2 regions of the Alteromonas sp. MB-3u-76 genome follow, and region 1 is predicted to be linked to the other one. Evidence: predicted binding sites of a transcription regulator. Region 1 holds the regulator's gene; the other holds the start of a gene.
The links. The regulator FliA, encoded in region 1, starts transcription of late flagellar genes. The targets are predictions, from matches to a motif close to CTAAAGNTNNNNNNNNNNNNGCCGATA.
Positions count from the first base shown of each region.

Region 2: CW735_RS16020 (DUF5610 domain-containing protein) is a predicted target of FliA. The motif match lies at 6,084-6,110, and genes of this name have one in related genera.

Region 1 is NZ_CP025115.1:1,147,939-1,164,694, forward strand. It holds gene flhA (flagellar biosynthesis protein FlhA) at 1-215, shown strand, start outside; gene flhF (flagellar biosynthesis protein FlhF) at 246-1,751, shown strand; gene CW735_RS05180 (MinD/ParA family protein) at 1,757-2,623, shown strand; gene CW735_RS05185 (RNA polymerase sigma factor FliA) at 2,620-3,351, shown strand; gene cheY (chemotaxis response regulator CheY) at 3,387-3,770, shown strand; gene CW735_RS05195 (protein phosphatase CheZ) at 3,805-4,560, shown strand; gene CW735_RS05200 (chemotaxis protein CheA) at 4,573-6,816, shown strand; gene CW735_RS05205 (protein-glutamate methylesterase/protein-glutamine glutaminase) at 6,864-7,994, shown strand; gene CW735_RS05210 (ParA family protein) at 8,024-8,788, shown strand; gene CW735_RS05215 (chemotaxis protein CheW) at 8,795-9,640, shown strand; gene CW735_RS05220 (chemotaxis protein CheW) at 9,657-10,148, shown strand; gene CW735_RS05225 (DUF2802 domain-containing protein) at 10,220-10,654, shown strand; gene metA (homoserine O-acetyltransferase MetA) at 10,835-11,773, shown strand; gene CW735_RS05235 (homocysteine S-methyltransferase family protein) at 11,777-12,844, shown strand; gene metH (methionine synthase) at 12,854-15,478, shown strand; gene CW735_RS05245 (DUF938 domain-containing protein) at 15,528-16,112, shown strand; gene ppnP (pyrimidine/purine nucleoside phosphorylase) at 16,274-16,558, shown strand; gene CW735_RS05255 (LysR family transcriptional regulator) at 16,612-16,756, opposite strand, start outside.
Region 2 is NZ_CP025115.1:3,598,464-3,615,219, reverse strand. It holds gene CW735_RS16055 (two-component system response regulator) at 1-111, shown strand, start outside; gene CW735_RS16050 (uracil-DNA glycosylase family protein) at 160-738, opposite strand; gene CW735_RS16045 (pyridine nucleotide transhydrogenase) at 850-1,155, shown strand; gene sthA (Si-specific NAD(P)(+) transhydrogenase) at 1,209-2,624, opposite strand; gene CW735_RS16035 (acyl-CoA desaturase) at 2,788-3,915, opposite strand; gene fabR (HTH-type transcriptional repressor FabR) at 4,102-4,695, shown strand; gene trmA (tRNA (uridine(54)-C5)-methyltransferase TrmA) at 4,819-5,913, opposite strand; gene CW735_RS16020 (DUF5610 domain-containing protein) at 6,140-7,456, shown strand; gene CW735_RS16015 (RNA recognition motif domain-containing protein) at 7,510-7,977, opposite strand; rRNA gene CW735_RS16010 (16S ribosomal RNA) at 8,521-10,053, shown strand; tRNA gene CW735_RS16005 (tRNA-Ala) at 10,134-10,209, shown strand; tRNA gene CW735_RS16000 (tRNA-Ile) at 10,337-10,413, shown strand; rRNA gene CW735_RS15995 (23S ribosomal RNA) at 11,053-14,062, shown strand; rRNA gene rrf (5S ribosomal RNA) at 14,197-14,312, shown strand; gene CW735_RS15985 (hypothetical protein) at 14,442-15,122, opposite strand; gene CW735_RS15980 (DNA polymerase II) at 15,462-16,756, opposite strand, start outside.

The DNA of each region.
Region 1 (16,756 bases):
AACCTGGTCTTGCAGACAAGTTACAAAAGTCCTTGCAGCAAGCCAGTCAGCAGCAAGAACTAGAGGGAGAGCCCGCAGTGTTACTTACTTCTGGAATGCTAAGGCCGGTGCTATCTCGCTTCTTAAAATATTCTGTTGTTGGGTTACATGTTCTTTCCTATCAAGAAGTACCTGATGACAAACAAATAAAAATAGTCAGTTCGGTCGGTCAATAATCTGACACTGGGGCGAGTGGAGAAGTTGCAATGAAAATAAGACGTTTTTTTGGCAAAGACATGCGCGAGGCGCTAAGCCAAGTTAAGGCTGAGTTAGGTAGCGACGCGGTTATTATGTCCAATCGCAAAGTGGCAGACGGTATTGAACTGGTTGCCGCTTATGACAAAGAGCCAGAAGCAAAGCTTAACATATCCAAAACGCCGTCAAAAGGGGCAGCTAAAAGTGCTACACCGAGTTTGAGCGAAATCATTGGCGATGATGGCCCAGACAGCTTAAAAGCATTACTGGAAAAACAGCATAGCGGTGCAGCACCTTATAACCAAACTGCAGCGCCAGGTGACTCGTCTGCGCACCTTGGCTCGGCCTCGTTAAATAAAAATTCAGAAGCGAATGTTAACCAGCCGGCTTCAGTAAATGCCCAGCACGCCAATAATATTGCATCACATCTCGACTTCTCAGATGCGTTTATTGACGAAGTGGAAGCGCAGCAACCTGCAAATGGCTATTTTAACAGCCGCGACGCTAATGCCCGAGAATTTAATGCTTCAAAAACGAATGAAGACGATGCGTTCCCCACGCATCAGGCTTCAAGCATAGAAAATGATGTGCCAACTCAGTCTGCAGAACTCGCTCAAATAAAAGAAGAACTCGCGTCTTTACGAGGTGTTCTTCAACACCAAGTTGCAGACTTAATGGAAGCAAAACAGAGCCGTCAAAAACCCGTCCATCAATATCTTATTGCTCGTTTAACTGAAATGGGGCTTAGCAAAGCATTATCTAAGCAGTTAATCAGCTATACTCCAGGGCATTACAATGAACGAGACGCATGGGTTTATCTTCTTAACCTATTGGCTAATCGCATAAATGTAACAGGAAACGATATACTCACTGCACAAGGTGCGGTGGCATTAGTCGGGCCAACAGGAACGGGTAAAACAACTACTGTGGCGAAACTGGCCGCACGCTATGCGCAGAAGTATGGCGCCGACTCTGTTGCTATGATTACCATAGACACATACAGAATTGCTGCATTTGAACAGCTGGCAACCTACGGTAAAATTATTGGTTGTACGGTGAGAAAAGCGCAGTCGAGTGAAGAACTTGCAGATTTATTGTTTCAACTTCGCCATAAGCGACTAGTATTGATTGATACGGCTGGTTTTAGTCAACGAGATAGCCGACTAATTAAACAAATTAAGCATTTTGACAATGGTCAGATGCCGCCAGTGAAAAAATATTTGGTAGCGCAAGCAAATACACAATATCCTGCGTTACAGAGGATCATTAAGGCCTATGATGACATCGAGCTAAGTGGTTGTATTTTCACTAAGTTAGATGAGTGCTATTCTTTAGGCGAAGTGCTTAGCGCGGCAGTTGAGTACCAGTTACCGGTTAGTTATGTCACCGACGGTCAAAAAGTACCGGAAGACATTAAGATTGCAGAAGCGAAATCTTTAGTTTCCGCTGCTGCAAAGCTTTATAAAAAATATGGTTTGGATCATACTAGTAATAACAACGATATTAAAACAGCATAAGTAGTATGATTGACGACCAAGCGAGTAGCTTAAGAAAAATGAAGCAATCACGGTTAATCAAAGTTATCGCCGTCACCGGAGGTAAAGGTGGCGTTGGTAAGACAAATATCACGCTTAACACGGCAATTGCTATGGCTAAGCAGGGCAAACGTGTGATGGTGCTCGATGCCGATTTAGGATTGGCCAACGTAGATGTCATGTTAGGGCTTCGCGTTGAAAAAAACCTTTCTCACGTTTTATCTGGTGAATGCACCTTAGACGATGTACTTGTCACTGGGCCTCACGGTATAAAGATTGCGCCTGCTACATCGGGCACTCAGTCGATGGCAGAGTTGTCTACAACACAGCACGCGGGTCTTATTCGTGCATTCAGCGAACTACGCTCGCCGATAGACGTATTGCTTGTTGATACCGCGGCCGGTATTTCAGATATGGTGCTAAGCTTTGCAAAAGCCTCTCAGGACATCATGGTAGTGGTGTGTGATGAGCCTACATCACTTACCGATGCTTATGCGCTGATAAAACTACTTAACCGCGAACACGGTGTTTTTCGGTTTAAAGTTGTCGCCAATATGGTTAGAGATGTGCGCGAAGGCCAAGAGCTTTTCAGCAAGCTGAGTAAAGTTACCGGGCGCTTCTTAGATGTTGCGCTAGAATTAGTGGCAACCATACCATTTGATGAAAATATTCGTCGTGCGGTGAGAAAACAAACAGCTATTGTCGATGCTTACCCAGGTTCACCAGCATCAGTAGCAATTAGTCAGCTAGCAAATAGGGCGGCATCTTGGCCAATCCCGACTCAGCCTGGCGGACACCTAGAATTTTTTATTGAGCAGTTAATCGCAGAAAAAGCAGTAGGGAATCAACGTTGAATAGTAAGGCGGCCGCTTATCAACAACAAACTGATAAGTCGCAGTTAGTCGAGCGACATGCGCCCCTAGTAAAGCGCATAGCACACCACTTAATGGCAAGATTGCCAGCAAGTGTGCTTGTTGACGATCTTATTCAGTCTGGAATGATTGGCCTTTTAGAAGCTGCGCGGAATTTTGACGGTTCGAAGGGAGCGAGTTTTGAGACCTTCGCAGGCATTCGTATCCGCGGCGCGATGCTAGATGAAATTCGCAAAGGAGATTGGACTCCACGCTCTGTTCATCGAAATGGACGGGCGATTACAGAAGCGATTTCGCAGGTTGAAAGTGAAACGGGCAGAGATGCAAGAGATGTTGATATTGCCACTAAACTAAACGTTAGCTTGCAAGATTATCATCAGATGCTCAATGAGGTAAACGCAGGGAAGTTAGTTGGAATTGAAGATTTAGGTGTCTCTGAGGACGTCATCACCACCGAGCAAAGTCGAGGAAGCGATGCTCCCCTTGAAGACCTGATGCAAGGCGCGTTTCAAAAATCATTGGCCCAAGCAATCACTACTTTACCCGAACGAGAAGCGATAGTGCTTTCCTTGTACTATGATGAAGAACTGAATCTTAGAGAAATTGGTGAAGTTCTTGATGTAAGTGAATCGAGAGTGAGTCAAATTCATAGTCAGGCCATGTTAAAACTCAAATCACGAATGAAGTCGTGGCGAGCTGACGAAGAATAGAAATTAAAACAATTAACCCCTCAATGGAGGCTATTTTGGATAAGAGCATGAAGATTCTTGTGGTAGACGATTTCTCTACCATGAGACGTATCATTAAAAACCTATTAAAAGATTTGGGTTTCGCAAACATCCAGGAAGCGGACGACGGAAGTACGGCGTTACCCATGCTACAACAGGGTGATTTCGATTTTGTTGTGACCGACTGGAATATGCCGGGTATGCAGGGTATCGATTTGCTTCGTGCAATTCGTGCCGACGATAAACTTAAGCATCTGCCGGTACTGATGGTAACGGCGGAAGCGAAGAAAGAGCAGATTGTTGCCGCAGCGCAAGCTGGGGTTAATGGCTACGTAGTTAAGCCTTTCACAGCCGCTACGTTAAAAGAAAAGTTAGATAAAATATTCGAACGTTTAGGTTGATCCAGACGCTCACCAGAGAAACGAGGTTTACTGGATGACAACGAATGCAAACGTTCCATTATCACTAGAAGAAGCTAAACAGCTTGTTGTTTATCTTGAAGCTGGGGATAACGCTTCAGCCAATGCGCTCTTTGAAGCAGCGTCGATGAAAGAAAACGTAGAGCTTTTTGCCGAGGTTGGAAAGCTTACCCGTCAACTTCACGACGCGTTAAACAACTTTCAAATAGATGATCGCATCAAGAACTTAGCCACAGATGATATCCCTGACGCACAGACCCGCCTAACTTACGTTATTGAAGAAACTGAAAAAGCTGCTAATACTACAATGGATGCCGTTGAAGCCAGCATGCCAATTGCCGAGTTGCTTTCATCTCGTATAGAGAATGTGATGCCAGAGTGGAAAAAGCTCATGACAAGGCAAATTGAAGTGGGCGAATTCAAAGCCTTGTGCAAAGATTTAGACGAATTGCTAGAGGAGGGAGCTTCTCAGTCAGCTAAACTTACGCAGTTGTTGACAGAAGTGCTGATGGCACAAGGTTATCAAGACCTTACCGGTCAGGTAATCCGCCGTGTTATCGACTTAGTAAAAGAAGTCGAAGAAAGCTTAGTTAACATGCTCACCATGTTTGGTGAGCGGGACGGTTTAGAACAAACTAAACCATTACCTAGCGAAGCCGATAAGGTTGATGGTGTACAAGCAGAAGGGCCAATTATTGACGCTGAGTCTCGCGATGATGTTGTATCTGGCCAAGATGATGTTGATGATCTTCTGTCTAGCTTAGGTTTTTAGGGGAGCGGGCGCATGTCGTTTGATGTTGACGAGGAAATACTACAGGACTTTTTGGTTGAGGCCGGAGAGATACTTGAACAATTACAAGAACAGCTCGTTGATCTTGAGAACAATCCTGAAGATGCGAATTTGCTAAATGCAATTTTTCGCGGATATCACACGGTAAAAGGCGGTGCGGGCTTTTTGTCCCTCACTGAGCTTGTTGAAATTTGTCATGGCGCTGAAAACGTTTTTGACGTAATGAGAAACGGACAGCGCACACTGACACCAGAGCTAATGGATATTATTCTGCAGGCTACTGATGTCGTTGTTGACATGTTTGAGAAAGTTAAAGCGCAGGAGCCGCTTGAGCCGGCTGATGCACAGCTTGTAGACAAATTGCACAAGTTAAGTCGCCCAGAAACACCAGACGAGAACATTTTTGATAATGCTCCCGCTCCACAAGCTGCTGAACCTGATTTCAGTTCGGAGCCTGAACTGGAGTTGGTTGAAGCGACGCCATCTTCATCAAGTGACAATACCTCAAAAGGCGACGGTGAAATTGACGAAATCACCGAAGACGAGTTTGAAGCTTTACTCGATGAGCTACACGGCTCATCTGCGCCAGGTAAGAGTACTTCGCCTAAGCAAGAAGCTGCACCAACTCCCAGCGCGGGCAGTACTTCAGCTTCAGACAGCAACGCAGAAGATATTACCGACGACGAATTTGAAGCTCTCCTTGACGACCTTCACGGCAAAGGCAAATTTAGCGCAGCAGAAGAACCTGCAGCGCCAGCCGCACCACCAGCCCAAAATGCTTCATCAAGCGACGATGAAATCACCGATGACGAGTTTGAGGCTCTTTTAGATCAGCTTCATGGTTCAGGACAAGGCCCCACAAACCAAGCATCAAGTGCACCAGAAGCGGCACCGGCGAAAGCACCAGAGCCTGCTGTGGACAAAGCAGCGACTGATGCGATTCAAAAGGCCAAGCAGGCGTCACCCACTCCAGCGAGCACACCTGCACCAGCTGCTGCCAAAGCAGAGCCAAAAGCGCCAAGCCGTGAAGCTGCGAAAAAAGATGATAAGAAAGCACCTTCTGCTCCACCTGCTGAAACGACGGTTCGTGTTGATACTAAGCGTCTCGATCAAATTATGAATATGGTGGGCGAGCTGGTATTAGTGCGAAATCGCTTAATTAGCCTCGGCATCAATACAAACGACGAAAGTATGTCTAAGGCGATAGCAAACTTAGATGTAGTCACCGGCGACCTTCAAGGTGCGGTAATGAAAACCCGAATGCAGCCTATCAAGAAAGTATTCGGTCGTTTTCCTAGGGTTGTTCGAGATTTAGCGCGAAGCCTTAAAAAAGAAATTACGCTAGAACTTGTAGGTGAAGAAACGGATTTAGATAAAAATCTGGTAGAAGCATTGGCCGATCCACTTGTTCACTTGGTGAGAAACTCCGTGGATCACGGCGTTGAAATGCCGGATGAACGTGCTGCGGCTGGCAAACCACGAATGGGGACGGTTAAGCTTTCTGCTTCACAAGAGGGTGACCACATACTGCTTACTATCGAAGATGATGGTAAGGGGATGGACCCAGAGAAGCTAAAAGAGATTGCGATCAATCGCGGCGTACTAGACGCAGACGCGGCAGCACGTATGTCAGATGTGGAAGCTTTTAACCTTATCTTCGCACCAGGTTTTTCTACAAAGACAGAGATAAGTGACATATCGGGTCGTGGCGTTGGTATGGATGTGGTGAAAACCAAAATCAATCAACTCAACGGTACGGTTAATATCGACTCACAGCTTGGTAAAGGTACCCGTTTAGAAATAAAAGTACCGCTGACGCTGGCAATATTGCCAACGCTTATGATCATCGTGGGTAAACAAACCTTCGCTTTGCCCCTGGGCTCAGTAAGCGAAATTATTAATATGGACATCAAAAAGACCAACACAGTTGATGGCCAGCTAACCATGATTGTTCGCTCAAAAGCTATACCGCTCTTCTTCCTTGGCGATTGGCTGATTCGAGGCCAAAAATCAATAGATAGAGAAAAAGGCCACGTGGTTGTGGTTCAGGTGGGCACTCGCCAAGTGGGTTTTGTGGTTGATGCGCTAATAGGTCAAGAAGAGGTAGTCATTAAACCGCTTGATGCGTTATTGCAAGGAACACCTGGTATGGCAGGCGCAACAATTACGTCAGATGGCGGTATTGCGCTTATTTTAGATATTCCGAGCCTTCTAAAACGGTATGCTCGTAAGCCTTAACAGAAATCTTAATAGCAAAGGCTTACAAACAATAGGAACAGTAATCCATGGTCTTTAAAGTCCTGGTCGTGGACGACTCTACATTTTATCGTCGTCGAGTGAGAGAAATTTTAGACGAAGACAGAGAGTTAGAGGTTGTAGGTGAAGCGAGAAATGGTAGAGACGCACTAGATAAAATTGACGCGTTGGCTCCCGATGTAATTACAATGGATGTTGAGATGCCCGTTATGGATGGTATCTCTGCTGTAAAGGCGATTATGGAAAAAAAGCCTATTCCTATTCTCATGTTTTCATCATTAACACATCATGGGGCACAAGCAACGCTTGATGCCCTTGAAGCCGGTGCACTCGATTTTCTTCCTAAAAAGTTTGAAGATATATCGCAAGACCGCAAAGATGCGACACGTTTGTTGTGTACCAAAGTGAGGCTCATTGCGCGTAGAGGAATTGGGTTAAAGCGTCCAACATTTCGCTCACAGGAAACTCGTAGATTACCGCCTAACGCACCTAAGCAGGCGTTTTTTAAAACGTCAGGTTTACTTTCTGGGCACAAAGACGCGGCAAAGCAGCCAACTGTTTCTTCGGTCAGGGCGACAGGGAAGCGGTATAAATGTTTAGCTATTGGTGCCTCAACGGGCGGTCCAGTAGCGCTGCAGAAGGTGCTTATGCCTTTACCAGCAGACTTCCCATATCCAATTCTGTTGGTTCAGCACATGCCCGGAACCTTTACCACAGCATTTGCCCAGCGCCTAGACGCGAATTGTGATATCAGCGTAAAAGAGGCTGAGCACGGTGACATTCTCATGCCCGGTCAAGCTTATTTAGCGCCCGGCGGTAAGCAAATGCTAATAGAGACTGTTGGCGCCCAGAAAAAGATTTCAATTGTAGATGCAAGCATTGCAGATAAAGTAAATTACAAGCCTAGTGTCGATTTGACATTCAGTTCGTTAGAGAGAGCTTTCTCTGGAGATGTTTTAGGCATTATCTTAACGGGAATGGGCGCAGACGGTCGAGAGGGTTGCAGAAAGCTTAAAGAAAAGGGCGCTACAATTTGGGCCCAAGATCAAGACTCTTGCGTGGTGTACGGAATGCCCCAAGCGGTTGCTGTGGCAAATATCTCGACTCAAAATATAAATGTTGATGATATGAGCAGCTGTATTCTTACTGAAATGATGTAGTGAATGGATAGCCTAGTGGGTTTGTTGTCATGAAAGTGTGGACAGTCGCGAATCAAAAGGGTGGAGTAGGAAAAACAACCACCACGGTAAGCTTGGGCGGCTTGCTAGCGCAGCAAGGAAAGCGGGTACTGTTGATTGATACCGACCCCCACTCTTCGCTCAGTTATTATTTTGGCATAGATGCTGAGGCGCTAAGTCAATCTGTTTACGATATTTTTATCAAGTCCGGTAGTCTTACTGCCGATAACGTAATGGATTGCTTGTGCCCAACAAAGCTAGATAATCTTTATGTTTTACCGGCAACTATGGCCCTTGCCACTCTCGATAGAACCATGGGAAGCGAACAGGGTATGGGGTTGGTGCTGAAAAAAGCACTCGCCAAGGTCCATCATGAATTCGACGTTGCCATTATTGATTGCCCGCCCGTACTCGGTGTTCTAATGGTGAATGCTCTGGCTGCATGCGATAAGGTGATTGTACCCACGCAAACAGAATATTTAGCGCTAAAGGGGTTGGATAGGATGATCCGCACAATGGAAATAATGGGGCGTTCCCTAGGTAAATCCTTCGATACGTGCATTATTCCAACCATGTTCGATAAAAGAACAAATGCCGCTTTAGCATCGCGAAAGCGATTGATGAACGACTACGGTGAACGAGTTTGGCATGGTGTTATTCCGGTAGACACGCATTTTCGAGATGCGAGTTTGGTTCAATTACCAATATCAGCGGCGTATCCCAAAACCAGAGGCGTCGCAGCTTATGGAAAACTGCTCGAAGAGTTGGAGAAATAAATAGCAATGAGTAAGCAATCTCCATTTGCCCGTGAAGACGTTATGGAAGACTACCTAGATAGCCTGCTGAAAGAGCCCGCTGTATCCGTAGATATCAGTGCAAATCAGGTGGTGTCCGATAATGTGGAAGTGGATGATGCAACGGTAAGAGCTGCTAAACTTTTAGAGCAGGCATCACAGCATATCGCTGATGAACCTGTGGTCAAATGCGATGTGCCACTTTCGCAGAATGTTGAAATAATTGAGCCTGCGGTAGCGTCAGAAAAAAGCACTGCTGTAGAAGATGAGCTGAATATTGAAGAAGTGCAAATACGAGAAACTCGTGTTGAAGACGATATCACTCCAGCAGATGAAAACGCCGCACATGCGCAAACAAAAATTGCATTAAAGGATAGTCTAGATTTTCGCTTTCAAGCATTATTCTTTGAGGTGGCGGGTTTAACGCTTGCGGTTCCATTAACTACGCTTGGTGGTATCCACCAAATTGATAAAATTGCACCACTTTTTGGAAAACCAGACTGGTTTATGGGTGTAATGTTACACAGAGAGTCTAAACTGAATGTAGTAGACTCAGCGAAGTGGGTGATGCCAGAGAAATATAACGAGGCACTTGCTGAATCTCTCGACTATCGTTACCTAATCATGTTGGGAGAAAGTGCATGGGGGTTGGCTAGCGAAAAGCTGGTAAACACCGTTAATTTAACAAAAGATGATGTCAAATGGCGCGAATCTACAGGTAAACGTCCTTGGTTAGCAGGGATGGTTAAAGAAAAGATGTGTGCATTAATTGACGTTGAAGAATTAATATCTATGCTTAACAAAGGCTTAGGCAGCAACGACCAGACGCCATAGTACGGGAGCCAGGTTCATGAGCGATGAAAAAATGAAAAATAACGGTACGGACACCAACGATGAAGTCCTTCAATGGGTGACGTATCGCCTAGGTGATGAGACATACGGTATTAATGTTATGCAGGTACAAGAAGTCCTGCGTTATACCGAGATAGCACCGGTTCCGGGCGCGCCTGACTATGTCTTGGGTATTATCAATCTGCGTGGTAACGTGGTTACCGTTATTGATACGCGAGCGCGCTTTGGTTTACCGCCTACGGAAGTTACCGATAACACCAGAATTGTTATTATCGAGTCAGACGAGCAGGTGGTCGGCATACTGGTGGACAGCGTAGCAGAAGTGGTTTACTTGAAATCTTCTGAAATCGACAGTGCGCCTAACGTGGGCACTGAAGAAAGTGCTAAGTTCATTCAAGGTGTTAGTAATCGCGATGGCGAGCTTCTTATTCTTGTTGACTTGAACAAGTTACTAAGCGACGAAGAATGGGATGAACTAAGTAGTATTTAATTTAAAGCGAAGCTGACGCTGATTGCGTCAGCTTTTTCTTTGTATCTCTTCCTCAGTTAGGTGTGTAGCACATGGATTTGCAGCTTGCTGCTCCTTCTCTTGTCGAAATTATCATTGCTGTTGTCCTTCTTGGGCTTATTGCGGTTACTTGCGTGTTATATGCAAACTTACGCCGCACGGCTGGGTTGTTAAAAGAATTGCAGGGTAGCATGACAAGCGAACTTGCAGTGATGTCAACAAAAGTAACTGATGCGAATAACCAACAAACAGAAGCGCAGGCGAGAAGTTTGGTAATAAGCAAGCATTTACAACGCGTTGAAGAAAAGCAACAAGAGCTGGAAAGTCAGGTTCGCGACCTCAAATTTCAAGATCCTTCTTTAAAGTTATATCAGCGTGCTGCAGATTTAGTTAAAAAAGGTGCGAGTATAGAAGAAATCATAGAGTCTTGTGATATACCTCGTGCTGAAGCCGAAATGTTGGTAATGGTTCACAAGTCGCAAAAATAGTGAATATCACGAATATATGAGCCGTTAATTGCTCACCTTCAGTGCGCTAGCGGATAACTAATTTTTGTAGCACTCTCGGCAGGCACTCACTTTCTGTTTAGACGTCTAGACGTAAAGATGTTGACATATTCATAGTATTCGCCACAATACAGTCATCGCAATCTTCGACTGGAGTTAATTATGCCAATCCGTATTCCTGTGCAACTTCCTGCTCAGAATGTTTTACTGGGTGAAAATATATTCACCATGGATATGGATAGAGCATCAAGTCAGGAAATTCGCCCTCTTGAAGTTGGCATTCTTAATTTAATGCCAAACAAAATTGAGACTGAAGTGCAGCTGCTGCGCTTGCTGTCGAATACTCCCCTTCAAATCAATGTAGATTTTATTCGTATTGACAATCAGGCGCCCAAAAATACGCCGCAGTCGCACATGGATGCGTTTTATCACGAGTTTTCCAGTGTGGCGAACAAAAAATACGATGGTTTAATTGTAACTGGTGCCCCCCTTGCGCTACTCGACTATGAAGACGTGAAATACTGGGATAATATGACAACAATCCTAGAGTGGGCTCAGCGTCACGTTAATTCTACGCTTTACTTGTGCTGGGCTGCACATGCAGCAATGTATCATTTTTACGGTGTAACGCGGCAGCTGCGAGAAGAAAAGTTCTCAGGTGTTTATCAGCATAACGTCAACGACCCGAACAACGAATTACTCAGAGGGTTCGACCCAACATTTTCAGCGCCACATTCTCGCTATGGCCATATCGATACCTCACTGTATAACGGTGTAGAGGGGCTTAACGTTGTAGCCGAGTCGGATGAAGTTGGAGCCTATATTGTAGCGTCTGAAGACAAGCGAATGGTGTTTGTCACCGGACACCCTGAGTACGAAGCAGAGACGTTGAAAGATGAATATTTACGGGATCTGAACTCGGGTCAAAACCCGGCGATACCTAAAAATTATTTCACTGACAACGACCCAACCAAGTCGCCAATAGTTCAGTGGCGCTCTCATGGAAGTTTGTTATTTACAAATTGGTTAAACTATTACGTTTACCAAACTACACCTTACGATCTGAGTCAGTTAGCTGAAAAATCACAGCCAAAGAGGTAATGAGTGAAAAACGTTTTTGATTCAAATGCACAGGCAAGTTTAGCCGGTGCAGCAAAGGAAAGAATTTTAGTGCTTGATGGTGCTATGGGCACGATGATCCAACAGCATAAACTAGAAGAGGCTGATTACCGCGGTGAACAGTTTGCTAACTGGCATTGCGATGTTCAAGGTAATAACGATCTTCTTGTCCTCACTCAGCCTGATATTATTTATCAAATTCATTGTGATTATTTAGATGCAGGCGCTGACATTATCGAAACAAACACGTTTAACGCCACCACTATCGCTATGGCCGACTATGATATGCAGGCTACTTCTCGCGACATAAACGTGTCGGCAGCAAAGCTAGCTAAAAAGGCGGCAGCAGAATATACCGCTAAAACACCAAATAAACCTCGTTTTGTTGCTGGCGTGCTAGGGCCCACTAATCGCACGGCATCGATTTCTCCTGATGTTAATGACCCCGGGAAACGCAATGTTACCTTCGATGAATTGGTGGAGGCTTACAGTGAATCAACAGAAGCGCTAATTGAGGGCGGAGCCGACCTCATTATGCTGGAAACTATTTTCGATACATTAAATGCAAAAGCAGCGGCGTTTGCGGTTGAGCAAACATTTGAAAAAGTAGGCGTTACCTTACCAGTCATGGTATCGGGCACAATTACCGATGCCTCCGGTCGCACGCTTTCTGGCCAAACAGCGGAAGCGTTTTATTATTCGATGCGTCATGTTAACCCGTTTTCTTTCGGCCTTAATTGCGCACTGGGTCCAGACTTGCTCCGTCAGTATGTTGACGAAGTAGCGGCTATCGCCGAATGCTTTATTTCTGCCCACCCTAATGCAGGGTTACCAAACGAGTTCGGAGAATATGATATGGAAGGGCCTGAAATGGCCACACATATCAAAGAATGGGCTGAGTCAGGGCTGGTTAATATTGTGGGGGGGTGCTGTGGTAGCACGCCCGATCATATTCGGGATATTGCAGAGGCAGTAGCAGACATTAAACCTCGAGTAGTACCAGCTTTTGAACCAAAAATGCGTCTGTCAGGCCTAGAGCCGTTTGTACACTAGGAGGGCAATATGAGCGCAGGATTTTCTACATTTATTAATATTGGTGAGCGAACGAACGTTACCGGTTCAGCTCGCTTTAAACGGCTTATATTAGAAGGCGATTATGAAGCTGCCTTAGACGTTGCACGCCAGCAAGTCGAGAGCGGGGCACAAATAATAGATATCAACATGGACGAGGCCATGCTTGATTCTAAGCAGGCAATGGTGACGTTTTTAAATCTTATTGCGTCTGAGCCTGATATTAGTCGTGTACCTATTATGATTGACTCTTCAAAATGGGACGTGATTGAAGCTGGACTGAAATGTGTCCAAGGCAAAGCTATCGTTAACTCTATCAGCTTAAAAGAAGGTGAAGAGGTATTTCTCGCCCAGGCAAAGAAAATTAAACGCTATGGCGCTGCAACGGTAGTAATGGCCTTCGACGAAAAGGGGCAGGCAGATACGCAAGCGCGTAAAGTAGAAATTTGTCAGCGAAGCTATAAGGTTCTAACAGAAGAAATTGGTTTCCCTCCAGAAGATATTATCTTCGATCCCAACATTTTTGCTGTAGCAACGGGTATTGAAGAACACGACAATTACGCTGTAGATTTTATTGAAGCCACTCGCGTTATTCGCCAAACTTGCCCTTATTCCCATATATCAGGCGGTTTATCGAATATCTCGTTCTCTTTTCGCGGCAACAACCCGGTTCGCGAGGCCATGCACTCTGTATTCTTGTACCACGCTATTAGAGCCGGTATGGATATGGCAATAGTTAACGCGGGTCAGCTTGAAGTTTATGACGAAATTCCACAAGCGCTTCGCGAAGCTGTAGAAGACGTTATTTTAAATAGACGCAGCGATGGTACAGAGCGCTTGTTAGATATTGCGCCACAGTTTCAGGGCGACGGCAAAGCCGCTGCAAAAGAAGATCTCTCATGGCGAGAGCAGAGTGTAAACAAGCGTTTAGAACACGCTCTCATAAAGGGTATTACCGACTATATTATTGACGATACTGAAGAGGCTCGACAGCAAGCAGAACGCCCTCTTCATGTTATTGAAGGGCCATTGATGGATGGCATGAATGTAGTAGGGGACTTGTTTGGTGAAGGCAAAATGTTTTTGCCACAGGTTGTGAAGTCTGCGCGAGTTATGAAAAAAGCGGTTGCTCACTTGCAGCCCTACATCGAAGCAGAAAAGTCAGATGACAATAAGAGTAATGGAAAGATATTGCTCGCAACGGTAAAAGGTGATGTACACGACATTGGTAAGAATATCGTAGGTGTTGTACTGCAATGTAATAACTTTGAAGTCATCGATATGGGTGTGATGGTACCCGCTGCAAATATTCTTCAAAAAGCCAAAGAAGAGAATGTGGACATGATAGGTTTATCGGGCCTCATTACACCGTCTCTCGATGAAATGGTACATGTGGCAAAAGAAATGGAGCGACAGGGCTTTGATATGCCGCTGTTAATTGGCGGAGCTACTACGTCTAAAGCTCATACCGCGGTGAAAATCGAGCAAAATTATCACGCCCCAGTTGCTTATGTACCTAATGCAAGCCGCGCCGTGGGAGTGTGTCAGAAGCTACTCAATAAAGGCTCTAGAGATATCTATGCGACAGAGCTAGCTAAAGAGTACGATACCGTGCGCGACCAACACGCGCGCAAGAAGCCGCGCAGTAAACCCGTCACGTTAGAAAAAGCGCGGGAGAACAGCTGTCAGGTTGATTTTTCCACACCGCCGGTAACGCCTGCAAAGCTTGGTGTTACACCGATTACCGCTGATCTAGCCACATTGCGTGAATACATAGATTGGACTCCTTTCTTTTTAACTTGGTCACTGGCGGGTAAGTACCCCCGTATTCTAGATGATGAGGTAGTCGGTGAAGAGGCAACTTCACTGTTTGCAGATGCGAACGCAATGCTAGACAAAATCATTGCAGATAAAGCCTTGCAGGCAAAAGGGGTTATTGGGTTGTTCCCTGCCAATAGGTTGGGGGATGATATTGAGATTTACGCAGATGAGAGCCGCACTACTGTGAAAGGCGTCGCCCATCACCTGCGTCAGCAAACCCAGAAGGACAAATTTGCCAACTACTGCCTTGCCGACTTTGTTGCGGATAAAGAAAGCGGCATTGCCGATTATGTCGGTGCATTTGCAGTGACTAGTGGAATAGGTGAAGACAGTCTAGCAGACACTTATATAAAAGCGGGCGATGATTACAACGGGATCATGGTTAAATCGGTAGCTGATCGACTCGCTGAGGCCTTTGCTGAATATCTGCATCAACAGGTTCGACTGAAATACTGGGGATATGCGCCAGATGAAACTCTGAATAACGATGAGTTAATAAGAGAGAAGTACCAGGGTATTAGACCTGCGCCAGGCTATGCTGCATGTCCAGAGCATACTGAGAAACAGCTTATCTGGGATCTGCTTGCTGCCCAGGAACATACCGGGATGAAACTTACCGAGAGTTACGCAATGTGGCCGGGAGCGTCAGTGTCCGGGTGGTACTTTGCCCATCCAGAGTCCAAATACTTCGCAGTAGCAAAAATTCAAGCTGACCAAGTTGAAGACTATGCGAAGCGTAAAAACTGGACGCTGGAAGAAGCTGAAAAATGGCTGGGGCCAAATTTAAGCGATTAGAGCCCGCTAACTGCCGCTGTCGTTAATAATCAGAATGGATGACAAAGTTATGGATAAGCCATTTAGTCAAGCATGTGAAAACAACAAGCGCCCTATTTTAGCCGTGTTAAAAAGGGCGTTTGCTAACAGTAAACAGGTGCTTGAAATTGGCAGTGGTACTGGCCAACACGCGTCATATTTTTCTGCTCATTTGCCTCATTTATTGTGGCAAACAAGCGACCAAGTACATTATCACGACGGAATTAATGCATGGGTAAGTGAGTCTTCACTACCCAACTTAGCTAAGCCAATAGAGTATACCGTTGGGGTTGATTCATTTCCAGAAGGTAGTTTCGACGGAGTTTTTAGCGCCAATACCGCCCATATCATGCAGAAAGACGAAGTAGAATTGTTGATGAAATCGGTAATGAACCACTTGCCCAAAGGGGGAGTGTTTTGCCAATACGGGCCTTTTACCCAAGCTGGGGCTTTTTCATCAGCAAGTAATGAAGAATTTCATAAATCGCTTGTTGAGCGAGGCTATGGCGGTTACCGTGATATTGACGACCTGTTGAGTTGGGCGCCAAATTTAATGCTAAGTGAGCAAATATCGATGCCAGCAAACAATATGATGCTGGTTTGGACTAAAAGCTAGGTCAAAAGCGCGCTAGTAAACCCCCTAATTTTCTTTATACATAAACTCATAAACGCAATGCTCTGAAGCATTGCGACAAATCGCACGGCAAAACCGCCAATGCAACAATGACGTTTTAACTAAAAACGTTCTTTTTCTTAAAACACAGATAGGAACACACCATGACATTTGCAGTGAATCACTACTTTGATAACAAAGTCACCTCAATATCATTTGAATCGGCTAGCGGGCCTTGTACATCGGGCGTTATGTCGCCGGGGGAATATACTTTCGATACGACTAAAAAAGAGCTTATGAAAGTTGTTGAGGGCGAACTTACAGTAAAACTACCAGGCAGTGAAAGTTGGGAGTCTTTTCCAGCGGGCACCGAGTTTAATGTAGATGCGAATGTGTCTTTTGATGTCAAAGTGTCGTCAGCTTCGGCATACCTTTGTTTTTATAGCTAAGCGCATTGTAAGCCAGGTATTCTATACATATATAGTTATTGTGCACGGAGGCATTACTCCGTGCGTTTTGCTTGTTTACCTTGCTCTATGGCCATAGCAACGAAACTGTCAATAAACCCTAGTGTATCTGACTGTTTCCTATGCCCCACGTACAAGGTTTTCTCTAAACCCTTCTCGCCAAGAGACCTATATATAAGG
Region 2 (16,756 bases), 1.9 Mb from region 1:
ATCAAGCTAGGGTGCGATGAGGCCCAAGGCTTTTTCTTCGCTAAGCCCATGCCGTTTAATCAGCTAGTTGAGTTACTGAAAAGCACTAGGTTGCCTAGTGACAACACTTAGGCTTAGAAAGATTGTTCGTCACTAAGAGGCTATCGTTTCATTAAGATATTAACGCTTAATGAGTGCAGTTACCTTTTTTTGAAGTGCAGGAACAGTTTCCTTCTCAAACCATGGGTTTTTTGCCAGCCATCTATTGTTCCGCCCTGACGGGTGAGGTAATACGAAGTAACCATCATGAGGTGTTTTAATAGCTTCTGTCAGTGTTTTGTATTGCTTGAGGTAATATTGTTGAGCATAACGTCCAATCAATAACGTCAGTATAGGTTTTACGTGCTGCAAAAGTGGCTTGTGCCATGTTGGCGCACATATTTTCATTGGCGGTGCATCAGCGCCGTTTCTATAGCCTGGAAAGCAAAAGCCCATCGGCATAATGGAAAATAACTCCGGCTTGTAAAATGTATCTTTATCTACACCAAGCCAAGCGCGCAGTCTATTGCCGCTAGGATCGATAAAAGGAACATAATTATTGTGGGCAGTTAATCCAGGTGCCTGACTGATGATTAGGATCTTGGTATTTTTGGCTACCGATAAAATAGGGCGTGTAGGATGAGGGAGTGCATTATCACAAAGAGAACAGCTTTTTGCGAGGTGAACTAAATTGTCAAATTCAGTCAAATTTTTCTCCAAATATTGCACTTTGTCATATTAGTGTAACATTACTATGATCGAAATTGACTAGTGAACATACATGTTGTATTATGTCAACACAGTACAATACTGTACCACAGGAGATAAGACATGCGTAAAGTAGTATTCAGTTTAGCCCTTTTAGCTTCATTTGGCATAGCGCATGCGGATTCTGGCAGTGGCCAGCTTTTCGATTGTATGGACACTAAAACGTTCGAAATGAATAACCAATGTATGGCCAACAAAATTGGCAACAACATTCGTTTCCGTGATGCTCAACAAGATCTTGTAAATATCGCTAGCGAAAGCCAAGGCGATTACGCGATAGCAACGATGACATTTGACCAAGAGAAAATGCACATTGATATCGTAGCGCACAAAGACTCTTTAAATGCGCTAGCTGCAAATAGAAACTAAAATCTTAAAAAGTAGCGAAAAGCCGGCAGAAAAAGCCGGCTTTTTTTTGGCTGCTAGAAAATTCTATTGAGTCCATTAATTGCAGCAACTCGATAAGCTTCTGCCATCGTAGGGTAGTTGAAAGTAGTGTTTACAAAGTAATCAATAGTATTCCCTTCACCCTTTTGCTGCATTATCGCTTGCCCGATATGCACAATTTCTGATGCACGTTCGCCAAAACAATGGATCCCTAAAATTTCTTTTGTCTCGCGGTGAAACAATATCTTTAAGCTACCTGTTTGAGTTGAGGCAATCTGTGCTCTTGCCAGGTGTTTGAATTGGGCGCGTCCTACTTCGTACGGTACTTTTGCTGCAGTAAGTTCTTGTTCGGTCTTTCCAACAGAGCTAATTTCCGGAATGGTGTAGATGCCTGATGGGATATCGGCCACCAATGAGGCATGAGTTTTGCCCGCTAGCATGGCCTCGGCGGCAAAACGACCTTGGTTATATGCCGCAGATGCTAAGCTTGGGTAGCCAATGACATCGCCTACAGCATACACATTCTCTACGTCAGTTTGATAATTTTCGTTAACCTTAAGTTGGCCTCTACTATCTGCTTGTAAAACAATATTCTCGAGCTTCAATTTGTCTGTGTTACCCGTTCGTCCGTTTGCAAACAACAAGCAGTCTGCACGCATACGTTTTCCAGACTCTAAATTGAGGATCACAGAGTCATCGGTTGTTTCCACTGACGAATATGTTTCATTGTGGCGAATAAGTACGCCGTTATTCCAAAGGTGATAACTCAAGGCATCAGAAATCTCGGTGTCGAGAAAAGACAGCAACCGGTCTCGCATATTAACTAAGTCTACTTTTACACCGAGTCCACGGAATATGCTGGCGTATTCCGATCCGATAACACCTGCACCATAGATAATAATGGATTTGGGGTCGTGTTTAAGGGACAAAATAGTATCGGAGTTGTAAATTCGAGGGTGATTAAAATCGATGTCTTTTGGTGTGTAGGGACGAGATCCTGTTGCTAATGCAATTTGCCCCGCGGTAACAATGTCTTTTGAGCCATCCTCGCGAACAATCTGAAGTGTATGAGCATCGATGAAGCTGGCTTCACCATGAAAAAGTGTTACTCGGTTTCTATCATAAAATGATGAACGCAAACGCGTCTGACTGTTTACTACGCCGCTTGCGTGACGCATGATTTCCGAGAAGGTTAAGCTTCTGCTTAAATGATTGTCTGCAAAAAGGGGAGAGCTATTATACTCTATCAAACGACTTACTGAATGACGCAGAGCCTTCGAAGGAATTGTGCCCCAATGTGTGCAGCCTCCTCCCACAGCGTCATAACGCTCAACAACGGCAACCTTCTTGCCCGCTTTGGCGAGCTGCATCGCAACACCTTCTCCTCCCGGTCCGGTGCCTATGACAATTGCATCGTAATGATATGAGGGTGCTTTTTGCTTTGCTGCCATGTTGTATTCCTATTTGTTTAATTGCGCATATAAGCGACAGGATAGTGCATTTGTTTACTTTACTACTATCAGTAAATTTAACTCTAGTAGTAAATAGTAAATAAAAAAAACCACATGCAACGAATTGCATGTGGTTTTATTGACAGTTGTAATGGGAAGAATACTACGCCATTTGTAGAGAGAGGGTCTGCAGTTGTGTCCATTTCTCTTTTTGAACGGCAAATGCATGCTTCATTTCTTTATATTTATACGTCAACTCGAATCCTTCAAGAGTGCGCTGAAACGATTTTTGCTTAACACGCATCACTCGTTTCTTCGTCGAATAATAATCGCTCATACGTTGCATAAGCAGGTCGTATTCTTGTTGGATGGTATTCATCATTTCGTCGGCGTTGGGAAGCAGCGACACTTTTTCACTTGCTCTTTGTAACTGCATAGCAGCTAGCGCCTTTTCAATCCGCTCTTCAGGTACTTTTCGTAGATTGGTTGTTAATCCGACAAAGGATAAACCTCGGATTAGCCATTTCGTTGGATCGAATTGATACCAGCGAATGCCGTTCCGATAGTCATACTCAAAGATATGGTGATAGTTATGGTAACCCTCACCAAATGTGAAGAACGCTAGCACGCCATTATCTCTTGCTGTGTTCTTATCTGTGTAAGGTTGCGAACCCCAGAAATGTGCAAGTGAGTTAATGAAAAAAGTGACGTGATGAACTAGAACAAGTCTCAACACACCAGCAATAAGCAACATTCCTAAAATATCGCCATTCAGCCAGCCTAATAATCCCGTCACACCGAAGTTTGCTACTAATACTATTGGAAGGTAGTAGTTGTGTTGCCACATAACCACTTTGTCTTTCTGTAAATCTTTGCAGTTACTGTAATCGCCATAGCGGTTCGACTGATACTCTCTTAGCATCCAGCCTATATGAGCAAACCATAGACCTTTCTTAGCTGAATAAGGGTCTTTCTCTGTATCATCAACGTGGCGGTGATGAATTCGGTGATCAGACGACCAATGTAAAATGCTGTTCTGTAGCGCCATCGCGCCGCCAATTGCGAGTATTACGCGCACTACAATGTTTGCATCGTAGGTTTTGTGTGACCACAAACGATGGTACCCAGCAGTAATAGACATACCGGTAAAGTAAAATAAAAAGATAGCGGCGCTTATTTCGGCCCAATCTATCCCTCGGTGCGCAATCCATAGTGGAGCACCGATAAATGCAATCGCGCCCGATATTATAAATACCAGCACGTTCGTTAATATAAGAGGAGGTTTTTTCATTTTTGACTACTTGGCTTACAACTGTTCGCTAATTTATCGTTTTATGTATTCTCAGGCAAGTAAAACTAGGTTAAGTTCTGCTAACATAGTTAAACTTTAATCATTATAGAACACTACACAGCATTGTGTTTCGCCTCTCGGCAAATGATGGGGTAACATGTCGTAGATTTAATAAGTGGTGTCATCGTGAGTCGACAAGAGCAAAAGTTAAAAACCCGTCAAAATATAATTCACGCCGCGTTTTCGCTTCTGGATGAAAATAGAAGTCTTTCTGCCATTAGCCTTCGCGAGGTTGCTCGAGAAGCTGGTATTGCGCCAACGTCTTTTTATCGTCACTTTAAAGACATGGACGAGTTGGGACTGACCCTGGTAGATGAGGCTGGGTTAGCGCTCAGGCAGTTGATGAGACAGGCTCGCCGTCGCATAGCGTCAGGTGGTGGTGTTATCCACACGTCCGTAGAAACGTTCATGGAGTTTATCGCTGCAAATACAAATGTTTTTAGACTACTGCTTAGAGAACATACGGGAACTTCTTCTGCCTATCGTCTGGCGGTATTTCGAGAAATTCAGCACTTTATTGATGAGCTCACTGATTACATTATTGAAAAACAGGGCGTTGAATACGCATCAGCGCAAATTCAAGCCGATGCAATGGTGAGGCTAGTGTTTAGTGCAGGAGCAGAAGCTCTAGAGGCTGATGATAAGTTGCGCGGAGAAATTGGCGAAAAAGTTAAAAAGCAGCTTCGGTTTGTACAAATTGGCGCTACTGTTAAAAAGTAGCCCCAGCTGTTCAGCAATACTTTAATCAGCACAATGTTAGTTTAAGCAGTACGCTCATAATTGCTTTTCATCACCCAACCTCATCATTACTGCATATCTTTTATATGCTAACGCAGCACATTCTTATTTTCTTGATAAAAGCACACCGGCTTCAATGTGGTGTGTGAAAGGAAATTGATCGAATAGTGCGGTTTTAACGACATTATGGGTGGTACACAACACCTTTAAATTATCTGCTAGCGTTTCTGGGTTGCAAGAAATGTAAACGATATTGTCATAGTCTTGAATCATCTTTAATGAGTCTATGTCTAAACCCGCACGAGGTGGGTCTACCAACACTGTTGTAAAGTTGTAGTCGCTAAGCTCAATACCCTCAAGTCGACTAAAGGTACGCTCACCTCTCATCGCTTGCGTAAACTCTTCTGCTGCCAAGCGCACTATTTTTACGTTATCTAAATTATTGTGCTCAATATTATATTGGGCTGCGTTTACTGATGGTTTTGCGATCTCTGTACCAATGACATTGTCAAAATGTGTGGCGAGCGGGATAGAAAAGTTACCTGCGCCGCAGTACATTTCAAGCAAATCTCCACTGAGTGGCTTTACACAATCTAGAGCCCACTCAATCATGCTGCAGTTCACTTTAGCATTAGGTTGAGTAAAACTGTTTTCGATATGCTTGAAAACAAACTCACGGCCATTAACCGGGAGTCTCTCTATAACGAAGTCATTCCCAATTATCACTTTTTGCTTACGAGCTCTGCCTATGATACTTACCGCTGGAAAAAATTGAGAAAGTGACTCTTTTAACCGAAGAGCATGGTTCTCCCAGTCACTATCTAATTGACGGTGATATAAAAGGCTTATAACCATTTCTCCAGAAAGAGCCGATAAGTAATCTATTTGAAACAGTTTTCGACGCAAAATTTCATTTGGTCTTATTAAATCAAGCAATTCCACCATTGCTCTGTTAATACCTTCAGACGCTGGTGGGAACGTATCAACGCGATACTTTTCCTTTGTTTGTTGATTGAACATGATATGAAAAAGATCGTCCCCTTCATGCCATACTCTAAATTCTGCGCGCATTCGGTAATGTTCAGGTGATGATGGAAACACTGACAATGCTGGCGCAGAAAATTCACCGAGCAATGTATTAAGGCGGCTAACTTTCTCATCGAGCTGTTCTTGATACTGCGCTAAGTTGTTGTCTGCCATTCGTTTCTCCATTAGGTCATCGGGCCTAAATCATATTTTTGAAAATTAGTCGGTATCGTTTCGTAGAAGTGTTGTTCATCGGTACCTTTCGTTAAGGACGCGAATTGTAGAGGCTTCTGCATTATGTGCAAACCTAATTCGTAAGCGTAGTAAAAATTTCTGTATTAAAATTAAACAATATTGAGATGGTGCCGATATAGTACATGAGGATAGTGAGGATCAAATTATGAACGTGGGTCAAATTAAGGCTTTTATGGGAGAGCAAAAAGCTGATCAAAAGGCTGCAGTTAACCCTAATGAGGCACTAAAAAAACAGCTTCAGCAAGACGGGCTTCAGCAAGCTGCTGAGTTCTCGAAACAGCAGGCTTCAACGGTATCTGTAAATAGCACTCAAGCCAGTATTGGATTAAGAGTGGTGAGTAGTAGCCTCAGTCAATCGCTAGAAATAGACGGGCAAAAGCCTAAAGAGTTAGCCGATAAAAAAGTTGAAGAGAAAAACAAAAGCTTATTCGACTTCGAAGAAGTGGCTAAAAATGTCATGCGCTTTGTAGGTGGTGTAATTCGCGGAGCTGCCAATGGTGGAGCAAGCGATGAAAAGTTAAATGGATTATTTAGCCAAGCAAGAGAAGGCGTAAGTAGAGGCTTTGCCATGGCGGAAAAAGATCTTGCGGGCTTTATGAATGAAGAATTGGAAAACGGAATCAGCAAGAGTCGTAACCTCATCGATAATGGTATAGATGAATTAGAAACTGACATCTTTAATCGTAAAGGTTCTGAGAACGGGAACGTCGCTCAGGTTTCTACCCTATCTGCGGCGTCGGTGTCTGATGAAAAGTCTGGTCAATTGAGCATTCGCACCAAAGACGGCGATGAAGTAACCTTTAGCTTTGAAAGCTTGCGAACGTTCCAAGCACAGCAGCAAACTTCCTTTCAGGCGCAATCAACCATCGGGGAAGCTGGAAGTGACAGCTCGACGAACATAGCTGCACAGCAAACCACATCCTTCGAGTTTTATGAAAGAAGCGGTATAAGCTTTTCTCTTAAAGGTGAATTGGACGAAGCCGAGATGAAGTCTATTGCAGACCTAGTTGGTCAAGTGCAAGATCTTGCAGATACGTTTTATAAAGGTGATGTAGATAAAGCGTTTGAGGAAGCACTAAGTTTGGGGTTTGATGATAAAGAATTAGTAGGCTATGCGCTGCAGCTAAATCGCTCTACGCAAACAGACGTTTTAAAAGCTTACGAAAATATTCAGCACTACAGCGAAGAGAACGATGAACGCGGTAAGTACGGTAACGTAGTCAATCCTGTGTCTCAATATTTAGAGAAAATGATGAATACGTTTGAGAAAGCTGAAAATACGTTGGAGTCTAACGAAGACTACAATACGCTGATTGCTGGTCTCATAAGTAATATGGAAGATGTTCAGATCCCTGACTTAATTTCAGCGATCAATCGGTTTCATTCATTTAATAAGACATTACTTGATGGGTTGCCACAAGCGGAAGGTACTATAGGCAATCAAACTGAAGCTACTGAATAGTAGCAACAATAAAGAGAATCAAAAAAGCCTGGCGAACCGCCAGGCTTTCTTATTTATGCATGCTCGACTTTTTCTTTCGCTGGCCGCACTTTTAAAGTACGTTCCTGAAAAGTTGAGTCGTTTGTTTTTTCAATAACGGTGTTCACATCTTTGGCTACTACTTCAATAAAGCCATATCCTTTTCTCTTACCTGTTTTACGATCTTTCATTAAGCGGACAGATTGTACTTCTGCATAGCTACTGAAATATTCTTTAACTGCATTTTCATTCGCACGATACGGTAGATTACCAACGTAAAGTGTTTCAACGGCATCTGCAGAGACTGAAGCAGAGACATCGTCATTTGAAGAAGATGAGCTTTGGATAAGAGAAGCCAGCCATGGGGTAACTATACCGCTGATAAGAAGTGCAGCGGAGACAGTTAATGGAGAAACTTCCATATTAAGTGAAGAAAATAACAAAAAACCTGCTATCGCAAAAATGGCACTAATAATAATGCACTGAATAAAGCCTACTTTCATATAACTACCTTTCTATTGTTTTTTTGGGTTGAAGGCTTCGGCTAGTTTACTCATTTGTAACAAATTGAACAATCAAATGTGAAAAAACTAGTCTAAAGAAGCATTAACCTATCAGAAATGGTGGAGAAATGAACGGTTAAGCTAAGATTTTACTCAAACAGTAAAAAAACACTAATTTAGTATTGATCTTTTCATCTAGCTATCTATAATGCGCTCCACGTTTTGAGGGGGCTTCAAGCCAAATCAAAATTAAGCGCTAAACCAGTTGAAAAACATTTAAAAAGTTCGAAAACATGGTTGACATCAAAAATAAATGATGTAAAATGCGCATCTCACTCGAGCAGGGTGAGTCACCAAGAGGCAAAGCGCTTCGCGGTTTGCAAGGAATACGAATCAACTGAGAGTAATGTTGGTCCTCCTTGCGCAGAAGTCACGACAAAAGGCGTCATGATTCTGCAATACGTTCTTTAACAATTTAGACAAGACAATCTGTGTGGGCACTCGTTAAGAGTGTCTATACGACGATTCATAATTCGATATATTTAATTGAAGAGTTTGATCATGGCTCAGATTGAACGCTGGCGGCAGGCCTAACACATGCAAGTCGAACGGTAGCAGGATGTGCTTGCACATCGCTGACGAGTGGCGGACGGGTGAGTAATGCTTGGGAACTTGCCTTTGCGAGGGGGATAACAGTTGGAAACGACTGCTAATACCGCATAACGTCTACGGACCAAACGGGGCTTAGGCTCCGGCGCAGAGAGAGGCCCAAGTGAGATTAGCTAGTTGGTGAGGTAAAGGCTCACCAAGGCGACGATCTCTAGCTGTTCTGAGAGGAAGATCAGCCACACTGGGACTGAGACACGGCCCAGACTCCTACGGGAGGCAGCAGTGGGGAATATTGCACAATGGGGGAAACCCTGATGCAGCCATGCCGCGTGTGTGAAGAAGGCCTTCGGGTTGTAAAGCACTTTCAGTTGTGAGGAAAAGTGAGTAGTTAATACCTGCTCACCGTGACGTTAGCAACAGAAGAAGCACCGGCTAACTCCGTGCCAGCAGCCGCGGTAATACGGAGGGTGCGAGCGTTAATCGGAATTACTGGGCGTAAAGCGCACGCAGGCGGTTTGTTAAGCTAGATGTGAAAGCCCCGGGCTCAACCTGGGACGGTCATTTAGAACTGGCAGACTAGAGTCTTGGAGAGGGGAGTGGAATTCCAGGTGTAGCGGTGAAATGCGTAGATATCTGGAGGAACATCAGTGGCGAAGGCGACTCCCTGGCCAAAGACTGACGCTCATGTGCGAAAGTGTGGGTAGCGAACAGGATTAGATACCCTGGTAGTCCACACCGTAAACGCTGTCTACTAGCTGTTTGTGACTTTAAGTCGTGAGTAGCGAAGCTAACGCGATAAGTAGACCGCCTGGGGAGTACGGCCGCAAGGTTAAAACTCAAATGAATTGACGGGGGCCCGCACAAGCGGTGGAGCATGTGGTTTAATTCGATGCAACGCGAAGAACCTTACCTACACTTGACATGCAGAGAACTTTCCAGAGATGGATTGGTGCCTTCGGGAACTCTGACACAGGTGCTGCATGGCTGTCGTCAGCTCGTGTCGTGAGATGTTGGGTTAAGTCCCGCAACGAGCGCAACCCTTGTCCTTAGTTGCCAGCATTTAGTTGGGCACTCTAAGGAGACTGCCGGTGACAAACCGGAGGAAGGTGGGGACGACGTCAAGTCATCATGGCCCTTACGTGTAGGGCTACACACGTGCTACAATGGCATTTACAGAGGGAAGCGAGACAGTGATGTGGAGCGGACCCCTTAAAGAATGTCGTAGTCCGGATTGGAGTCTGCAACTCGACTCCATGAAGTCGGAATCGCTAGTAATCGCAAGTCAGAATATTGCGGTGAATACGTTCCCGGGCCTTGTACACACCGCCCGTCACACCATGGGAGTGGGATGCAAAAGAAGTAGTTAGTTTAACCTTCGGGAGAACGATTACCACTTTGTGTTTCATGACTGGGGTGAAGTCGTAACAAGGTAACCCTAGGGGAACCTGGGGTTGGATCACCTCCTTACCAAAAACGTCGAAAGACGCCTTGATGCAGTGCCTACACAGATTGTTTTGTCTAGAATATAAAGAACGACACAAGTTTATGGGGCTATAGCTCAGCTGGGAGAGCGCCTGATTTGCATTCAGGAGGTCAGCAGTTCGATCCTGCTTAGCTCCACCACTCTTTACCGCAAACACTTATTTCGTAAGTGGTCGTGATAAATAACTTACCGTCGATGTAAAATCGACTTGTTATTTATCTACTCGCTAAAGTGAAGAGATTAGTCGCTTAGGCGCGGATAAACTGAAGGCTTGTAGCTCAGCTGGTTAGAGCGCACCCCTGATAAGGGTGAGGTCGGCAGTTCAAGTCTGCCCAAGCCTACCAATTCTACTTGCTTGCGTTATTTTGAACGCTGCGATACTCATGTGCTAGCGCACACTGCGTTTCTCGCATTCAAACTAACTTTACCAAGCGAATTGGTTGTGGTTTTACGTTACTTGCGTTGCAAGTGGTCGTGAAAAATCGCTTTACCGGAAGCAGAGCTTCCTGACGATTTTGCTACTCGCTAAAGATGGTGGTAGTCAAACAAATCGTTAGCGTATGTGTCGAGATGGACATCAAATCCTAATGAATATTTACTTTTTAAGTAAGCATTGATTAGGGTTTTTTACCCTAAGGGAGCATTTACGATACTCTAGAGAGTAATGTAATTCCTCCTTGCGCAAAAGTCATGACAAAAAGCGTCATGATTTTGCACGATAGTTCTTTAACAATTTGGAAAGCTGATATTAATAGTAATCAATCAGAAGAGTAATTGAGAAGTCGATAGACGCACTTTTTACTCTACTTGACTTGAATTGCTTGTTATCTAAGAGCGCTGAAAAGCGTGCCAATCGGCAAGCCGATTAGCAAGAAGATAGCAAGGCAATTCTTCCGATTAGCTTGTCATGCATACAACATTACCCTTGTCCGATTTCAAAAGGCGGACATGAGGCCGATACTCAAGGCTTTTTAGGGTTGTATGGTTAAGTGACGAAGCGTATACGGTGGATGCCTTGGCAGTTAGAGGCGATGAAGGACGTGTAAGTCTGCGAAAAGCTGTGGTGAGCCGACAAAATGCATTTGAGCCACAGATGTCCGAATGGGGAAACCCACCTGTTTACAGGTATCGTTACATGAATACATAGTGTAACGAGGCGAACGAGGGGAACTGAAACATCTAAGTACCCTTAGGAAAAGAAATCAATTGAGATTCCCCTAGTAGCGGCGAGCGAACGGGGAGCAGCCCTTAAGCTGTTTAGTGTGTAGTGGAATCCTTTGGGAAGAGGAGCGATACAGGGTGATAGCCCCGTACACGTAGCGTGCTTTACAGTGAAATCGAGTAGGTCGGGACACGTGTTATCTTGACTGAATATGGGGGGACCATCCTCCAAGGCTAAATACTCCTAACTGACCGATAGTGAACCAGTACCGTGAGGGAAAGGCGAAAAGAACCCCTGTGAGGGGAGTGAAATAGAACCTGAAACCGTATACGTACAAGCAGTGGGAGCCCCATCACTAAGTGCCTTTAGTGATGTGACTCACAAAGCATAATAGCCAGTTTGATTTAACGTCAACGTTGACCTGCGAAGCAGCCAACGGTAAACCGCAAAAAATCAAGCAGGGTGCTTAGTGATGGGGTGACTGCGTACCTTTTGTATAATGGGTCAGCGACTTATATTTAGTAGCAAGGTTAAGCGAATAGCGGAGCCGTAGCGAAAGCGAGTGTTAACTGCGCGTTGAGTTGCTAGGTATAGACCCGAAACCCGGTGATCTAGCCATGGGCAGGTTGAAGGTTGAGTAACATCAACTGGAGGACCGAACCGACTGACGTTGAAAAGTCAGCGGATGACTTGTGGCTGGGGGTGAAAGGCCAATCAAACCGGGAGATAGCTGGTTCTCCCCGAAATCTATTTAGGTAGAGCCTCGGACGAATTCCATTGGGGGTAGAGCACTGTTAAGGCTAGGGGGTCATCCCGACTTACCAACCCTTTGCAAACTCCGAATACCAATGAGAACTATCCGGGAGACACACGGCGGGTGCTAACGTCCGTCGTGGAGAGGGAAACAACCCAGACCGCCAGCTAAGGTCCCAAAATATTGCTAAGTGGGAAACGATGTGGGAAGGCATAGACAGCTAGGAGGTTGGCTTAGAAGCAGCCACCCTTTAAAGAAAGCGTAATAGCTCACTAGTCGAGTCGGCCTGCGCGGAAGATGTAACGGGGCTAAGCAATATACCGAAGCTGCGGCAGCACAGTTTACTGTGCTGGGTAGGGGAGCGTTGTGTAAGTGGATGAAGGTGAGTTGTAAAGCTTGCTGGACATATCACAAGTGCGAATGCTGACATGAGTAACGATAATGGGAGTGAAAAACTCCCACGCCGGAAGACCAAGGTTTCCTGTCCCATGCTAATCAGGGCAGGGTAAGTCGGCCCCTAAGGCGAGGCAGAAATGCGTAGTCGATGGGAAACGGATTAATATTTCCGTACTTGTATAATCAGTGATGGAGGGACGGAGAAGGCTAGGCAAGCTTGGCGTTGGTTGTCCAAGTGAAAGTGAGTAGGCTGCGTATTTAGGTAAATCCGGATACGCTCTTTAAAAGAGAAAGGCCGAGACACGAGACGAGCTCCCAAGGGAGTGAAGTTGTTGATGCCCTGCTTCCAGGAAAAGCTTCTAAACTTATGATTATATGAACCGTACCCCAAACCGACACAGGTGGTCAGGTAGAGAATACTAAGGCGCTTGAGAGAACTCGGGTGAAGGAACTCGGCAAAATTGTACCGTAACTTCGGGAGAAGGTACGCCTCTGTTTGTGAACACTTCGCGTGGTAAGCAAATGGAGGCCGCAGTGACCAGGTGGCTGGGACTGTTTATTAAAAACACAGCACTCTGCAAACTCGTAAGAGGACGTATAGGGTGTGACACCTGCCCGGTGCCGGAAGGTTAATTGATGGGGTTAGCGTAAGCGAAGCTCTTGATCGAAGCCCCGGTAAACGGCGGCCGTAACTATAACGGTCCTAAGGTAGCGAAATTCCTTGTCGGGTAAGTTCCGACCTGCACGAATGGTGTAACCATGGCCACGCTGTCTCCACCCGAGACTCAGTGAAATTGAAATCGCAGTGAAGATGCTGTGTACCCGCACCTAGACGGAAAGACCCCGTGAACCTTTACTACAGCTTGGCACTGAACATTGAACCTACATGTGTAGGATAGGTGGGAGGCTTCGAAGCACAGTCGCTAGATTGTGTGGAGCCGTCCTTGAAATACCACCCTTGTATGTTTGATGTTCTAACATTGGTCCCTTATCGGGATTGTGGACAGTGTCTGGTGGGTAGTTTGACTGGGGCGGTCTCCTCCCAAATAGTAACGGAGGAGCACGAAGGTTAGCTAATCACGGTCGGACATCGTGAGGTTAGTGCAATGGCATAAGCTAGCTTAACTGCGAGACAGACACGTCGAGCAGGTACGAAAGTAGGTCATAGTGATCCGGTGGTTCTGTATGGAAGGGCCATCGCTCAACGGATAAAAGGTACTCCGGGGATAACAGGCTGATACCGCCCAAGAGTTCATATCGACGGCGGTGTTTGGCACCTCGATGTCGGCTCATCACATCCTGGGGCTGAAGTCGGTCCCAAGGGTATGGCTGTTCGCCATTTAAAGTGGTACGCGAGCTGGGTTTAGAACGTCGTGAGACAGTTCGGTCCCTATCTGGTGTGGGCGTTGGATGATTGATGGGAGCTGCTCCTAGTACGAGAGGACCGGAGTGGACGAACCGCTGGTGTTCGGGTTGTCATGCCAATGGCATTGCCCGGTAGCTACGTTCGGAACGGATAACCGCTGAAAGCATCTAAGCGGGAAGCCGGCCCAAAGATGAGTCATCCCTGACCTTTAAGGTCTGGAAGGGTTGTTATAGACGATGACGTTGATAGGCAGGGTGTGGAAGCGTTGTAAGGCGTTAAGCTAACCTGTACTAATTGCCCGAGAGGCTTAACCATACAACGCCTAAAAGGCTTCGATGAGAAGTTGGCGTTGTAAGCAAAGACAAGCTAAAAGCAAGATAGAGTAAAAAGTAAATTACTCACTGATTGAATTAATATCAAACTTTCCTAAATTGTTATAAAAGTTTTTTCCTGGCAGCCATAGCGATACGGTACCACCTGACTCCATTCCGAACTCAGAAGTGAAACGTATTAGCGCCGATGGTAGTGTGGGGTCTCCCCATGTGAGAGTAGGACACTGCCAGGTCCCATTAAGAAAAACCCGCCTAACGGCGGGTTTTTTGCTTTCTTGCATCCCAAAAATCATAAACGGGGTCAGATCCACATTATTAATTTAATGTAGATCTGACCCCCATTTATTTGACCCCCATTTATTTTATTCTGTTTCTATTTGCTTGAAAAAGGCGCGGAACTCCATACGTGTGATGTACTGGTCGTCGTCTTTGTCTATTTCACTAAAGTCACCTTTAGAGTCAGTCATAGAGAGTTCTTCTTCTGTTAGCTTGCCATCACTGTTAGCGTCTAGGCGTGTAAATTTTTCGTTTGCTGTAGCAGAGAGTTCGCTTCTTAGTTCCTTGTTATGCTCTGAAATCATTTCACCGTCTGCGCTAACTAGTGCTTTTCCATGACTGTGCTTTCTCATGTTGGCGTCTCGAATTTCTTCGCTTCGCATTTCCTTGTTTTTCTCGGCAATAACATCACCGTCTGTACCTGTTATAGCTTCTAAATGGCCACGCTTTGTCATTACAGCGTCGTTTGTTCCATTAGTCTGTAATTCAGTAATAATTTCATTGCTGAACATGGTGGGGTTCACATCAACGAATGTATTGAACTCCTTCCGGCTAATCATACTGTCGCCGTCCATATCCATTTTCGACATTAGCTTGCTGTTGAACACACCTGAAGCTTCTGAACCGATAATGTAGCCATTACCGTCTTTATCTAATGAATTGAAGTCTTGAGTTATTTTCTCTTCATGATGACCTGCAAACACTGTTGTTGAAAGTGAGGCGACAATGACTGCACTGGTGATGGCGCTTAATTTTCCAAATTTCATACCGTAATTCCTTCTATGCTGTTTAACCATTCAGGGCGTTCAGGTGCCCTTTACACTTGTTATCGTTTGTTACAAGTGACGCTTGTTTTCACTATCTTTTATTCATTTGTTATGCCATTCGTATAACTAACTGACAAAAAACAAGAAATTGAGAAGACGGATCGTAAGATATGCGTGCCGGGCCGGTTAATTTGCTACGAATTTTGAAATAAATACACGCAGTTGCGCTTACATCGATGCGCTTACATCAATCCGCTTAGATCAATGCCTTGACAACAACAATGCTATAAGTGGCCTGATACCAACAACTTTATAATATTCAGTAGGTTTTTGAGCAGACTAGAAAAGCATCATCTGGTCATCAACGATGTCATTAAAATCAAGTCCTATAGAGGGTAATATGCTTTCTGCTATGGGACGAATTTGTTTGTCAATATAGTGGTTGTAATCCAGAGGAGATGAAATCATGTCGTTGGTTTGCGCGCCATTGACGGTAATAACGTAAGATATAGTGGTATTTCGCTGGTACTGAAGGGGTCTATTTTGTTCCGCATTCAGTGTATCTGCTAATATCGCCGCTTTTACATGGGGGGGATGAGACTTAGTGTAAGAAGATAGGGGTTTTCGCAGACGTTTCTTATAAACAAGTTTATGGTCCACCGCCCCTGAATTGACAGTGGCGATAACATCTCGAATGAATTGCTTCACAGGTTGTTGTTTGAATACTTTGGCATAAAGATCGTATTGAAAGTCTTTTGCCAACTGAGTCCAATCCGAGCGCACGTTTTCTAAACCTTTAAAGACAAGCTCTTCATGCTGGGCTTTAGTCTCTATTTGTTTAGATGAATCAGTATTGCTTTCAATATTAGTAACGTCGTTATTATTGTCTTTTCTTTTTTCAGGGCTATGTTCAGAGCAATGTTCAGAGCTTTTCTCGGGGCTATTTTCAACTGATAAAGTACGAATACCTGCATACCTTTTCTTGCTGCCTTGAGAGGAGCCTCTGATAGTAGGCATAAAAAACTTAGTAAAGTGCGACTCAAACTCAATTTCAAGCTCACAATCCAGCTCAAATTCATTGGCAATAAGCTCATGCCATTTCTCATTAATTATTTTGGCAAGTGCTCTTCCGGTTTCCGCGGGCGTACCTAGAGAAATAATATTATTTAAATGCACAAATGTAGAATCGGTATCGCCATAAATTACCGTATAGCCTAAGTCTTCTATCCACTTTGCGGTCGTTTGCATGATGTCATGGCCGCGCAAAGTTATAGAGCTAGCAAGTCTAGGATCATAGAAAGGACAGCCGCCACTTCCAAGAACGCCATAAAAAGAGTTCATTAAAATCTTTATAGCTTGTGAGCGAGGTGCGTCTTTTTGTCGTTTAGCCTCGTCTCTCTGTAACCACAGGTTTTTAATGATGTTTGGTAAGAAATGTTTGGTACGACTAAATACTGCTCCTTTGAACCCTGGTATGGCGTTTTCTGGGTGTTTTAAGCCCTCAGCTAGCCCTAAGGGGTCAATATTAAATGTGCGAATAATAGAAGGGTAAAGGCTTTTAAAGTCGAGTACCAAAACGTCATCATAAAGGCCAGGAAGCGATCGCATTACATACCCCCCTGGGCTTGCGAGCC